Regions from separate parts of the Plantibacter sp. MDV22-iso1 genome, predicted to be linked through region 1. Evidence: predicted binding sites of a transcription regulator. Region 1 holds the regulator's gene; each other region holds the start of a gene.
The links. The regulator LexA, encoded in region 1, represses DNA repair genes until DNA is damaged. The targets are predictions, from matches to a motif close to TCGAACANNTGTTCGA.

Region 1 (3,195 bases):
GCATCGCGATGATGAGGGAGAGGATGATCGCCTTCGGCATGTGCTTCTTGCCGTCCTTCGCCTCCTCGGCAGCCGTACTCATCGCGTCGTATCCGAAGACCGCGAAGAAGACCGTCGCGGCACCGGCGAACACCGGCCCGAAACCGCTGGGGAGGAACGGATCGTAGTTCTCTCCGTCGATGTAGAAGACACCGAGGCCGATGATGAACAGGATGAGCAGGACCTTGATCCCGACCGCGACGAGCTCGAATCGACCGAAGGCCTTCGTCCCGCGGCTCAGGATGAAGGTCACGAGGAGACAGACGAAGATGGCTGGGAGATTGACGAGGCCGCCCTTCCCCTCGTCGGCGGTCGAGGTCATCCAGTCCGGCATGTGGATGCCGATGCCGGACAGGAAGGCGTCGAAGTAGCCGGAGATCCCGATCGCGACCACCGCGACGATCGCGATGTACTCGAGCAACAGGTCCCAGCCGATGAACCAGCCGATGATCTCGCCGAGCGCCACATACCCGTAGGTGTAGGCGGACCCCGCTCTCGGGATCATTCCGGCGAACTCCGCGTACGACAACGCCGCGGCCGCGGAGGCGAGACCGGCGATCAGGAAGGAGAAGAGGACCGCCGGCCCGACAGCGGGCGAGGTCTCGCTCCCATGAGCGACGAGTCCGGCGAGGGAGAAGATCCCCACCCCGATGATGCCACCGACCCCGATGGCCGTGAGTTGCCAGAGACCGAGACTCTTGAACAGCTTCGAGCCGGAGGTCTCATCCTCGATCTCCGCGATCGGCTTCTTCCGGAGCAGCGAGCGGCTCCGATCGTCTGTACTCATGCTTGCCTCCGACGATGCTGCGGGCGTCGTTGCACCGCGTCATCGACGATAGCTGAGAACCAGCGCGGGGTGACCCGCCGATTGTCGGCCTACTCGGCCGCGTACCGCTGCGGGATCGCCAGGCGCTGCCCCGGCTCGACACCGGCGGTGCTGAGCTGGTTGAGGTTCATGATCTCGGCGATGACGTCGCGCGGGTCGGCGTCGGGTGCGATGGACTCGGCCAGCTGCCAGAGCGACTCGCCCGGGTCGACCGTGATGTACGTGAACGTGGCACCCGCCGCCGCCGTGTTGGCCGCGGCACCGCCTGCGGAGAGTCCGACGACCGCGACGCCGATGACCAGCGGGATGGCGGCGAGCGTGGTGAAGACGACGCGACCGCGCTTCGTCAGGCGGAGTCGGCGTGTGGACGGTGCGTCTGACGTCGGTACCTGCGCCGTCCGTGCGGGAAGCGCCCGGTGGGACCCGATCAGTGCTGCGCTCATGTCAACCCTCCAAGAGTGTGCTCATCATGTGATGAGGACTCGTACCCGACACTCGGCCAGGAGTGCCGGATACGAACCTGTGTTCCGAATATATCTTCGATTGTTCGAATACTCAACCCTGTCTTCGTACCTGCGACGCGCGGGATCGGCGACACGCTCGAACAGATGTTTGTCTGGACGAGCTGGTGCGGATACAGTTTCGAGTGTTGGAAGCAGTACACCACCACCCACCGACATCGGTCACCGACAGCCGATCAGGGCAGGAGCGAAGATGGCAGCGAACACGGCGGGCGACGGAGCCCGGGAGCGCCAGATCGGCGGCACCCGGCGACGGAAGAGCCTGAGCGACAAGCAGCTGGCGATCCTCGACGTCATCCAGCGTTCGGTCTCACAGCGCGGATATCCGCCGAGCATGCGCGAGATCGGCGACGCCGTCGGGCTCGCCTCCCTGTCGAGTGTCACGCACCAACTCGGACAGCTCGAACTCAGCGGATACCTCCGACGCGATCCCAACCGTCCCCGCGCCATCGAGGTGCTCATCGACCTGCCGAGCGCCGTCGAGGGCAGCGATCCCGACTCCGCTCCCCCGGTCGGCGACGCCGCCATGGTCCCGCTCGTCGGTCGCATCGCCGCCGGCATCCCGATCACGGCCGAGCAGCAGGTCGAGGAGATCTTCCCCCTGCCCCGCCAGCTGGTCGGCAAGGGCAGTCTGTTCATGCTGAAGGTCGTCGGCGACTCGATGGTCGACGCCGCGATCTGCGACGGCGACTGGGTCGTCATCCGCGAGCAGAAGACCGCCGAGAACGGCGAGATCGTCGCGGCGATGCTCGACGAGGAGGCTACCGTGAAGGTGTTCCGCCAGCGCGACGGTCACACCTGGCTGCTCCCCCGGAACTCGGCCTTCGAACCGATCCTCGGCGACCACGCCGAGGTCCTCGGCAAGGTCGTCGCCGTGCTCCGGACGGTCTGACCGACCGGACCACTCCGCGACACCGACCAGGGCCGGGACGATCCGTGGATCGTCCCGGCCCTCGTCCGTGCAGGCCCCTCGACGTCAGTCGGTCGCACCGACCCGTGCTCGGACCGCACGCGTGGCCTCGACGATGTTGGCGAGGGAGGCGACCGTCTCCTCGTACCCTCGCGTCTTGAGTCCGCAGTCCGGGTTCACCCAGACCTGTCGCTGCGGGATCCCCTCCAGCGCGATCTCGAGCAACGCGGTCACCTCCGCGACGCTCGGCACCCGAGGCGAGTGGATGTCGTAGACGCCCGGGCCGATGCCGTGGTCGAAACCACTCGCCCGGATGTCGGACACGACCTCCATCCGAGACCGTGCCGCCTCGATGCTCGTCACGTCGGCGTCCAGTCGTCGGATCGCGTCGATCACCACACCGAACTCGGAGTAGCAGAGGTGGGTGTGGATCTGCGTCTCGGCGCGCACGCCCGCGGTCGCCAGCCGGAAGGAGCCCACCGACCAGTCGAGGTACCTCCCCTGGTCGGCCCGCCGGAGCGGGAGCAGTTCGCGGAGTGCGGGTTCGTCGACCTGGATGATGCGGATGCCGGCCCGCTCCAGGTCGGCGATCTCGTCACGCAGGGCGAGGGCGACCTGGTTCGCCGTCTCGGCGAGCGGTTGGTCGTCGCGCACGAACGACCAGGCGAGGATCGTCACCGGGCCCGTGAGCATGCCCTTCACCGGCTTGGTGGTCAACGACTGTGTGTAGGCCGACCACTCGACCGTGATCGGCGCCGGCCGCGAGACGTCACCCCACAGGATCGATGGACGGGTGCATCGCGAACCGTAGGACTGCACCCACCCGTGCTCCGTCACGGCGAACCCGTCGAGGTGCTCGGCGAAGTACTGGACCATGTCGTTGCGCTCGGGCTCACCGT
Region 2 (3,195 bases), on a different contig from region 1:
GTTTCGAGCCGAGATGGGCTAACGTGGATCGAAGTTGTTGTGTTGCGCAGGTATTTCAAGCCGCGTTTCCACCGATGGATACGCTGCTTTTCTGAGGAGCGAGCAAAGAACACCGCGACGAACGGGCCCGAAAGTCGGGAACGGTCACTCATGAAAGAGGAAATACATGTCAACTGGAACTGTGAAGTGGTTCAACGCCGAAAAGGGCTTCGGATTCATCACTCCTGACGACGGCAGCGCCGACGTCTTCGCACACTTCTCCGCCATCGCGACGAGCGGCTACCGCTCGCTCGAGGAGAACCAGAAGGTCGAGTTCGAGACCAACCAGGGCCCCAAGGGCCTGCAGGCCGAGAACATCCGCCCCCTCTGATTCTCTGATCAGTCGGAGCTGACGATCCGAGCGGCAGGTCATTCCAGCCCTCGCGTCTGAGACACCGGGAACCGCCCCTGACGTTCGCGTCAGGGGCGGTTCTGTGTGTCCGGGGTAGATTTCGTGTCTCCGGGGCGATTCCGTTCCGTGCATCCGGCCGACTCTCCTGCGGCTACTCCTGGACGGGGAGGATGAGCTCCGGTCCATCGCCCTGCAACGGCGCCACCCGGTGGAAGACGAGCTGCTCGGCGACGTCGGTCGCTGCGGACACCATCTCGTCGACCTCGTCCTGGTCGGCCTCGTGGTGCGGGTCAAGCCAGGCGTCCCAGCATTCCGGAGGCAGCGTCACGGGCGTCCGTGGGTGCAGCTCCTGCAAGGGACCGACCGCCGGCCGCGTGAGGATGGTCGCGCTCAGCACCCAACGCCGCGGGTCGTCGTCCGGTCGCGAGCGGTCGCGCCACCACGAGTAGAGGGCCGCGAAGACGATCGGTTCACCACCAGCGGTCTGCACGTAGTACGGGGTCTTCGTCGCGCCCTCGGTGTGCCACTCGTAGTACCCGGCGGCGGGGACCAATGCGCGCTTCTGTTTGACCGATGGCGCGAACGTGGGCTTGGTGGTGACCTCCTCCGCGCGAGCGTTGAAGGTCGGGTACTGACTCTTCAGCTCGGTGGCGAACGACGGCACGAGTGACCACCGCGCCGATTCGAGCCGGCGGACCGCCGGCCCCGTCTTCACCGAGTCGAGGATGATCGGGATCTGCTCGGTCGGGCGCACGTTGTACGAGGGCCCGGGCAGCTCGGCAGCCGCGTGGTCGATGTCGAAGAGCTCGATGAGCTCCTCGGTGGATTCGGTCACGACGAAACGTCCGCACATGGGCCCAGCGTACCGGGCGCCGCTGACACCGCGGACCGCGTGTCGGTGGGATGCCGGACCATGGTCGAGTCATCCATCAGTCGTCGTCGTGACCGGATCGAGCCGGTTGACTTGTTCGAAGATATGTTCGAATATTGAGCCATGGCCCTCCGCGCACTCGTCGACTCCCCCGTCAGGGCGGACACCGCGACCGAGCTGCACGAACTCCAGGGGCGCATCAAGCGGATGCAGGGGACGCGCCTCGACACCCGATCCCTGCCGACCGCTCCTGAGCTCTCCCGGCTCCTGCCCGGTGGCGCCCTCCAGGCCGGAGGCAGCTACTCCGTGCTCGGCTCCACGGCGCTCGCCATGTCGCTCATGGCCGGGCCGTCAGCAGCCGGGACCTGGTGCGCCGTCATCGGTCTCCCGTCGTTCGGCGTGGAGGCGGCGGCCTCCATGGGCATCGACCTCGAACGACTCGTCCTCGTCCCCCAGCCCGGTCCGGACTGGCTCACGGTCACCGCGGCCATGGCCGACGTCGCCGGCGTGCTCATCACAGCGCCTCCCGGACGGATCGCCCCGAGCGACGCCGCCAGACTCGCGGCTCGCCTCCGGCAGCGCGAGGCCGCACTGATCGTCCTCGGTTCCTGGCCGCAGAGCGATGCGACGTTGCGCGTGACCGAGAGCTCCTGGAGCGGCCTCGGGGCGGGGCACGGACATCTCCGGCATCGGCGACTCACCGTCAGCTCGATGCTCGGCCAAGGGGCTTCGGGCCGGCCCAGGACCGCGCACCTGACGCTGCCCCTGGGATCGACCGAGGGTCGCACCGCGCCGCTCGCCGGCTCCGGCCTCCTCGACGACGACACGGTCGTCCGGCTCCCGATGGTCGTGAACCGATGACGACCGAACCGCCTGCGGGACAGGTCGAGCGCACCATGGTCCTCTGGTGTCCCGACTGGCCGATCGTGGCGGCACGACTCTCTGGAACGCTGTCCGAGGACACGGCCGACGCTCCGCTGGCCCTGGTGGAGCATGGTGAGGTCCTGGCCTGCGACGCCAGCGCACGTCGAGCAGGAGTGCGGCGTGGACTCCGTGTCCGCGAGGCCGAGGCCCGCTGTCCGGAACTGGCGACCGCCGACTACGACCCGGTCGTCGACACCCGCGCCTTCGAGCCGGTCCTCCTCGGCATCGAGGAGCTCATGCCGGGCGTCCAGCCCTTCCGGGCCGGGCTCTGCGCCATCCGATCCCGAGGACCGAGCAGATACTACGGCGGCGAGTCGGCTGCGGCAGAGGTCCTCCTGGCCCGCCTCGACGAACTCGGTGTCCCCGATGCACGGATCGGCATCGCCGACGGCCCCTTCGCCGCGGAGCAGGCCGCGAGGTCCACCGCGTTCCAGCAGGACGGTTCCCGGATCATCGCCATCCCCTCCGGGGCCTCTCCCGCCTTCCTGGCCCCACTCCCCCTGTCCACCCTCGGGCGCCCCGAACTCAGCTCACTGCTGCACCGGCTCGGGATCAGCACCCTGGGGGCGTTCGGCGCACTGCCCGCGACCGAGGTCCGCGACCGCTTCGGCCCCGACGGCGCCCGAGCGCACCGCCTCGCAGCCGGCGCGGACGCCCGAAGCGTCGTCCCCCGCGTGCCACCCACCGAGCTGGCCGTGTCGATCGCCTTCGAGCCCCCGCTCGACCGCATCGACCAGCTGACCTTCGGGTTCCGGCAGTCCGCGGAACGGTTCATCACCGGCCTGGCGGAGGCCGGCCTCGTGACCACCGCGATCACGATCAGCATGCGGAGCGAGCGCGGGGAGCGCTCCACCCGCACCTGGCTCCACCCACGCTGGTTCACCGCCGGCGACGTCCTCGATCGCGTGCGCTGGCAGTTGCAGGGCGCGTCCGACATCGATCACGGACTCGCCTCCCCCGTCGAACTCGTCGAGGTCGTCCCGGAGACCCTCGACGACGCCGCGGAACA
Region 3 (3,195 bases), on a different contig from region 1:
GAGGACTTGGGATGGGCCGCCGAGGATCATGGGGATGAGGTTGGTGTCGGCGGCGAGGCGGCGGAGGGCGCCGGCTCCGATGGGTTCGTCGATGCCGTCGATGGTGGCGGTGCTGAGGCCGGTTTCGAGGGTGTCTCGGTCGGTGCGGATGATGATGGTGACGGGGGTGAGTTCGGTGGCGGCGCCTTTGCAGCCGGCGAGGTGTCGGAAGGTCTCGGTGAGGGCGATGGCGCGTCGTCGGTCGATGGGGATGAGGGTGGGGCCGTGGGGCATGGGGTGACCGGAGTCGTCGGGGGCGTCGGTGTCGGACGGCTGCTCGGGGTTGGTGAAGTGGGGTTTGCGGGTGGTGGCGCCGATGAGGGCGTCGAGGCCGGCGCGGATGAAGGCGGCGCTTTCGGGGGCGAGTTCGGCGCGGAGGAGGGTCATGCCGGTGGGGAGTTCGTGGATGGTGCAGCGTTCGGCGCGGCGGAGGAGTTCGTCGCGGGGTTCGCGGCCGTCTTGGTCGAGGCGGGTGCGGACGAGTTTGGCGATGCGGGTGACGTCTTGCAGGGGCGCGTGTCCGGCGTGCTCGATGGCGATGACCGACGCCGTCTCGAGTTCGACTCTGGTGCAGATGCGGCCCGCGTTGCGGAGCTCCCGGACGATGACCGCGGCACCGTCGACGCTCAGGGGCGCTCTGGGTGTGCCCGCAGTGCTTGAGGGGTGGGTGTCGTCGGGGCCTGTGTCGGGATCGGATGGGTCATCGGCGGCAACCGGTTCGAGTGCTGCCGCGACTGCGGGGAACGGACATTCCTCCAGCTCGCCGAGCAACCCGCGCGGCTGCGTGATGGCGGCACCGACCTCCGCGATCGCCGCGCCTCGGGTGCGCGCCACCCGCCACCGCTCGGACACCATGACACCCGGGTTGGCGTAGCCGGCGGCGCGCACCAGGGTGCCGTCGCGGCGGGAAGGCGACGGGCGCAACGCGATCGCGCCGGTGACGCGTGCGGCGAGGACCTCGACCGCATGCTGCACGGCACCGAGCTCGTCGAGGACACGGAGGATCGCCTCGTCGTTCATGTTCTCGAGCTGCTCCGCGACACCGGAGCCTGGACGGATCGCGTCGAGCGCGCTCTGCCAGAGCGCATCGAACCCGGCCGCGGCGGCGGTGAGCGGGTTCGGTGCGGTGCTGGTCACGGGTCCATCCAAACACGGACCACTGACACTAAAACGGCCAAAGAATCAGCTTTTGATCTGGGAGTTTGTCCAACAGTTGATGCTTGCTCGGGGTGCCCTTCGACAGGCTCAGGGACCGTAGGTGGTCGCGGAGTCTGTCGAGGTGCGGGGAGGCTCCGCGACAGGCTCAGGGGCCGGCAGCGACGCGGTCGCCGAGCCTGTCGTGGCGTGGTGGAGGGGGTTGCCCGGGCGCCCTTCGACGGGCCCCCGAACACCCGTTCCCCAACCGCCGCGCCAGCTCCGCGCGTAGGATCACCGCATGCGTTCATCGGCGATCGACACGGTTCTGGCGTTCATGCGGGCGTTCCGCGAGCAGGATCGGGATGCTGCCGAGGCGCTCATGCATGCGGACTTCGTCTTCACCAGCCCGCAGGACGACCACCTCGACCGAGCGACCTGGCTCGAGCGTTGCTTCCCGACCGCCGACCATTTCGACACCCCGGGCGTGACGCTCCAGATCGTCGAGACCGACGGCATCGTCCTCCACCGCTACGAGTACGTCGTGCAAGGGAAGACGTATCGCAACCTGGAAGCGACTCGTGTCGTGGACGGAACCGTCCAGGAGGTCGAGGTCTATTTCGGTGGCGCTGTCTGAGGGGCTGGATCGAACGCGTGCATCGCGGTCGCACGGGACTGCAACGCCACATGGCCGTTCCGTGCGCCCGCGTCGCCCGCGCCCGACCATCCGGCGACGGATCGCACCTGGGCGTGTCTGACAGGATTGAGTCATGCGCATCAGTTCTCGTCGAACGACCCTGGCCGCAGCATTCGCGGTCGCCGCCCTCGCCCTCGCCGGTTGCTCCACCGGCTCCTCGTCGGATGCGGGCCGATCCTCCGCCTCGCCGACGCCGTCCGTGTCGCAGCCACCGAGCACTCCGCTGCAGGAGCACACCCTCACCGACGATGTCGACGGCACCACGGTGACCGCCCTCGCGATCGTCGACGACTTCCCGGCGCCTGCAGGCACCACCGACGGCCTGCGTCCGATGCTCGTCCAGGTCCGACTCGAAGCCGGCGACGAGTACGGCGGCAGCGTCTTCCCGCACCGGGTCTCCGTCACCACCCGTGCCGTCAACCTCGAGTACGTGACGCTCGGCCTCGGAACGCCCGAAGAGTTGAAGGCTCCGATGGCGTCGGCCGGGTACCCACTCCTGCAGGCGACACCGGCCGGTGAGACGGCGACCGGCTGGATCGGCGCCTGGGTGCGCACTGATGAGACCGAGTTCGACCTCGTCTACGACCGCCCGGAGGGCAAGGTCATCGGCGGCAGCAAGAGCGGCGAGGTCGTTCCGCCGAGCCGCGACGTCATCCCGCTCATCCCGAAGGCCTGATCCGAAGGCCTGATCGGGATTCGGGCTTGGGCGGCCGTTCGGCGATCATGCCGACGAGCGGGGTCGCTCCGGGAACACAGCGGAGGGCGGGTTGTCGACAACCCGCCCTCCGCTGCACCAGTGATGCGTCTACGCGTTCCGCTCAGCGCCTGCTGCGGCGCGTGACCGTCGGCGCGTTTCCGCGAGCACCGCGGCGCCGACGCCGAACAGGAGCAGTGCGCCGAGGGTGAGTCCGGTGAGCGCGCCGCTGTCGACGCCGGTCTTCGCCAGGTCGCCGGTGGTCGCGCCGGGTGCCGGGGCGACCGTTCCCGGAGCGGGCGACCGGGAGGGCTCCGGGGTCGGCGTGGGATCCGGGTCCGGGGTCGGTTCCGGGTCCGGCGTGACGATCGAGCTGCTCAGATCGGTTGACACCGAGGCGCTGCTGTCGACGCCGACGCCGTCGGGCCCGGTTCCGCTCGCGGTCGCCACGTTCCTGACCGACCCGAGCTCGATGTCCGTCGCCGTGATGGGGTACCCGGTCGTGACGCGGACCTGCTCGCCGGGAGCGAGGACGCCCGCCGCGCCCGGCCACTCGATGACGAACTCGGACAGCTCCGGGAGCGATGCGGTGACCGTTGTCCCGGTGAGGGTTCGCGTGCCGGTGTTCGCC
Region 4 (3,195 bases), on a different contig from region 1:
TCGAGGTGCACAGCGGCCGGGCGGCCACAGCGTCGGGTTCGGGCGGAACAGGTGTCGGTGCCGGTCGGCGGTCAGGCCAGATCGGGGGCTTCCCAGAGGTTGAGCTTCGTGCCGATCCCCTGCTCAACGGCGTTCTCGTAGATCGTCTTCGCCCACGCGACGTCCTCGACGCCCATCCCACCGACGCTGAAGAGGACCGGCTGCTCGGGGAACTCGCGCCCGACGGCGTTCCCGTCGAAGACGTCTCCGATGTTGACCACGCGGGACTCGTCGAGCTCGCCGGTCGCGATGAGGTCCTGCCAGTGGAGGCCGATCATCCCGAACGCGGTCTCGTGCGACGGCGCAGGGTACTCCTCGGCCCACGCCTCGTAGATCTTCTTCGCGTCGGCGATGAGGCGCGCCTTGCCGGAGAGGGTGTACTCCTTGTCCATGCGCAGATTGGCGGGCAGGCTGAGGAACGCGCCGGGCTTGATCCAGTCGCCGTCGATGAACGGGTAGTTCTCCGAGCCGACCAGGCCGGTGACGGCTTCGGAGACGATGTCCGAGTCACGCACGGCGGCCTCGACCGTCTCGGCGATCTCGATCGTGGTGAACTGCGGGTAGTGCGCGCGGACGTAGTCGGCGAACGCCTCGGAGGTCGACCGGCGGCGCCCGTGGATGCGGATGGTGTCGAGCGAGGGACGGGCGGTGGTCATGGCGTGCAGGGCGCTCTTGTTCATGGCGCCGGGCCCGATGACGCCGAGCGACTTCGCGTCCACCGGTGCCAGGAGCTTCGCGGCGGCTCCCGGCACAGCAGCGGTGCGGTAGGCGCTCTCGAGGTTGCCGGACATGATCGCGTAGGGCGCGCCGGTGTCCTTGTCGTTGAGCACGATGAGGTGGATGGAGCGCGGGAGGCCCCGCTCGCGGTTGTCGACGTTCGACCCGTACCATTTGACGCCGGCGGTGTCGAAGCGTCCGCCGAGGTAGGCGGGCATCGCCATGAACCGGCGGTCGGCGGCGTCGAGCGGCATGCCGGGGAACGTTGAGGTGGCGGGGAACCCGATCGGTGCTCCGTGCGAGTTGGCGGTCGGGCCGGCCATCCGGTAGTCACCCTTCGCGACGAGCACCAACACCTCCTCCATGACCTCCATGCAGTGGGCCATGTCCTTCATGCCGGCGGCGATGACCTCCGGTTCGCTCAGGTAGAGCATGTCGATCCGGGTGTTCGGGGAAGCGTCTGCGGTCACGGGTGGTCCTCCAGGTCGGGGTGTGTGGTCCTCAGCGAACACGGTCGCGATCGTCCTGGTCAAATACCGATTCGAACCTCGATTGAGAGCGTTTCGCTCGCAATCTAGACGAAACAGCGCGGTAATACGCGGGTCGTATCGTCGATGGGATGGAGCTCCGCCAGCTGCGCTACTTCCTCGCCATCGCCGAGGAGCTCCATTTCGGTCGTGCCGCCCGACGGCTGCACATGTCGCAGCCACCGCTGAGCGTCCAGGTCGCACGACTCGAGCAGGAGGTCGGCACCGCGCTGTTCGACCGTTCGACGAGGCGGGTGGCGCTGACCCCCGCCGGACGACACCTCCAGGCGCGGGCGCGACACATCGTCGAGGAGCTCGACACGGTCCGGAGTGAGATGCGCGACTTCGTCGACGGTCTCGCCGGGGAGCTCACCGCAGGGTTCGTGAGTTCGGCCAACTACACGGTCCTCCCCGGCGTCGTGCAGCTGTTCCGGGCGAGCCGCCCCGGGGTGACGCTGCGCCTGGTGCCGTTGACCTCAGGAGAGCAGTTCGACCGGCTCCGCGACGGCACCCTCGACGTCGGGATCGTCCGTGACGAGGTCCCGCAGGCGCCGTCCGACAGCTCCCCCGCGCTCACGACCGAGGTCGTCTTCGAGGAGCGTCTCGTGGCATGCCTCCCGGTCGGTCACCCGTTGGCAGGGCGACCCGAGGTCACCGCGGAGGAGCTCATGGAGGTCCCGATGATCTCCTACCCGCGGACGCTCATGCCGGGATTCGTGGACCGCGTCGCGGAGGTCCTCGGCACGTCGAGTCGGACCCAGGTGGTCGAGGAGGTCGTCCATCAGGAGACCGCCCTCGGATTCGTCGCGGCCGGCGTCGGTACGACGATCCTGCCCGAGTCGGTGCGGCAGCTGGTGCCGCCGTCGATCGTCGTCGTGCCGCTCGCCGGGTCGCCGACGACACGCCTGCTGGCCGCTCGTCAGGAACGGACGGACGACAGCCCGGTCCACGACGCGTTCATCGCCTGTCTCCGCGACGCGGCCGCACAGCTCGGGTGAAGGCCCACTCGAACACCGCGCGTCCGCTTCCCGTCTCGACGGCGTAGCCCCGGTGTTCCTGTCCGACCTGGACAAACGAGTCGACCCTGTCCAAGCTGGAACCGATGACCGACACCCGCGACGACTTCACCATCCGACGAGCCACTCCGGACGACGTCCCCCTCCTGCGAGCGTGGAGCTGCGACGAATCCGTCGCCTGGATCGACCCGGAACGGCTGACCGCCGAACTCGCGAGTCGGAACTATCGACCGGAGTGGTCGTGGATCGCCGAGCAGGACGGTCGACCGATGGCACGAGCACTCTGGTGGGGCCAGGCGGATGCGAACCGGCCCGCCACGCTCGACTGCCTCACCACCACGGTCGAAGTCGCGGAGCCCGAACGTGTCGGCGCTGCGCTCATCCGCGCCGGACTGGACGCCTTCGGCGCTGGACCGGCACTGGAGTTCAACGTCGACGTCTCCCCTGCCTGGGCGGATGACGCTGCGAGCGTGGAGGCGGTGCGGTGGCGCCACGAGGCTGCACGCGCCGGTGGGTTCTCGCGCACGACCGAGCGGGTCAGTTTCGCGAGGTCCACCTCCGATCCGGTGCCGGCACGATCACAGCGCCTTCGTTTCGTCGCCGCCGCGGACGACGCGTTCCACGAGCTGTTCGCCCTGGTCGCGACCGGCACCCTCGATGCGCACACGCAGGACATGGTCGCGCGCGGAGGACTCGAGGCGCTCGCGGACGACGACCTGGCGTTCTACCGATCGCTCCCCGGCGAACGGGACGCCTGGCGGGTCGCAGAGCTGCCTGATGGGACGACCGTCGGGTTCATCATCCCGACCAGGACGGCGTACGACGCGAGCATCAGCTATCTGGGCGTGTTGCCCGAGCACCGCGGACACGGGTACGTGCACGACCTCCTGGCGGAG

Region 2: imuA' (DnaE2-dependent mutagenesis accessory factor ImuA') is a predicted target of LexA. The motif match lies at 1,360-1,375, and genes of this name have one in related genera.
Region 3: AC4PMY_RS14730 (HNH endonuclease signature motif containing protein) is a predicted target of LexA. The motif match lies at 1,423-1,438, and genes of this name have one in related genera.
Region 4: AC4PMY_RS00055 (tyramine oxidase subunit B) is a predicted target of LexA. The motif match lies at 1,286-1,301, and genes of this name have one in related genera.

Annotation. Positions count from the first base shown of each region.
Region 1 is NZ_JBZVDY010000003.1:33,687-36,881, forward strand. Features, by position in the region: gene AC4PMY_RS15040 (amino acid permease) at 1-826, opposite strand, end outside; gene AC4PMY_RS15045 (LysM peptidoglycan-binding domain-containing protein) at 916-1,308, opposite strand; gene lexA (transcriptional repressor LexA) at 1,580-2,278, shown strand; gene metE (5-methyltetrahydropteroyltriglutamate--homocysteine S-methyltransferase) at 2,363-3,195, opposite strand, start outside.
Region 2 is NZ_JBZVDY010000001.1:322,883-326,077, forward strand. Features, by position in the region: gene AC4PMY_RS01535 (cold-shock protein) at 167-370, shown strand; gene AC4PMY_RS01540 (SOS response-associated peptidase) at 543-1,244, opposite strand; gene imuA' (DnaE2-dependent mutagenesis accessory factor ImuA') at 1,386-2,123, shown strand; gene AC4PMY_RS01550 (DNA polymerase Y family protein) at 2,120-3,195, shown strand, end outside.
Region 3 is NZ_JBZVDY010000002.1:856,793-859,987, reverse strand. Features, by position in the region: gene AC4PMY_RS14730 (HNH endonuclease signature motif containing protein) at 1-1,176, opposite strand, end outside; gene AC4PMY_RS14725 (nuclear transport factor 2 family protein) at 1,475-1,810, shown strand; gene AC4PMY_RS14720 (hypothetical protein) at 1,944-2,546, shown strand; gene AC4PMY_RS14715 (DUF7507 domain-containing protein) at 2,676-3,195, opposite strand, start outside.
Region 4 is NZ_JBZVDY010000001.1:10,815-14,009, forward strand. Features, by position in the region: gene AC4PMY_RS00055 (tyramine oxidase subunit B) at 72-1,226, opposite strand; gene AC4PMY_RS00060 (LysR family transcriptional regulator) at 1,376-2,281, shown strand; gene AC4PMY_RS00065 (GNAT family N-acetyltransferase) at 2,386-3,195, shown strand, end outside.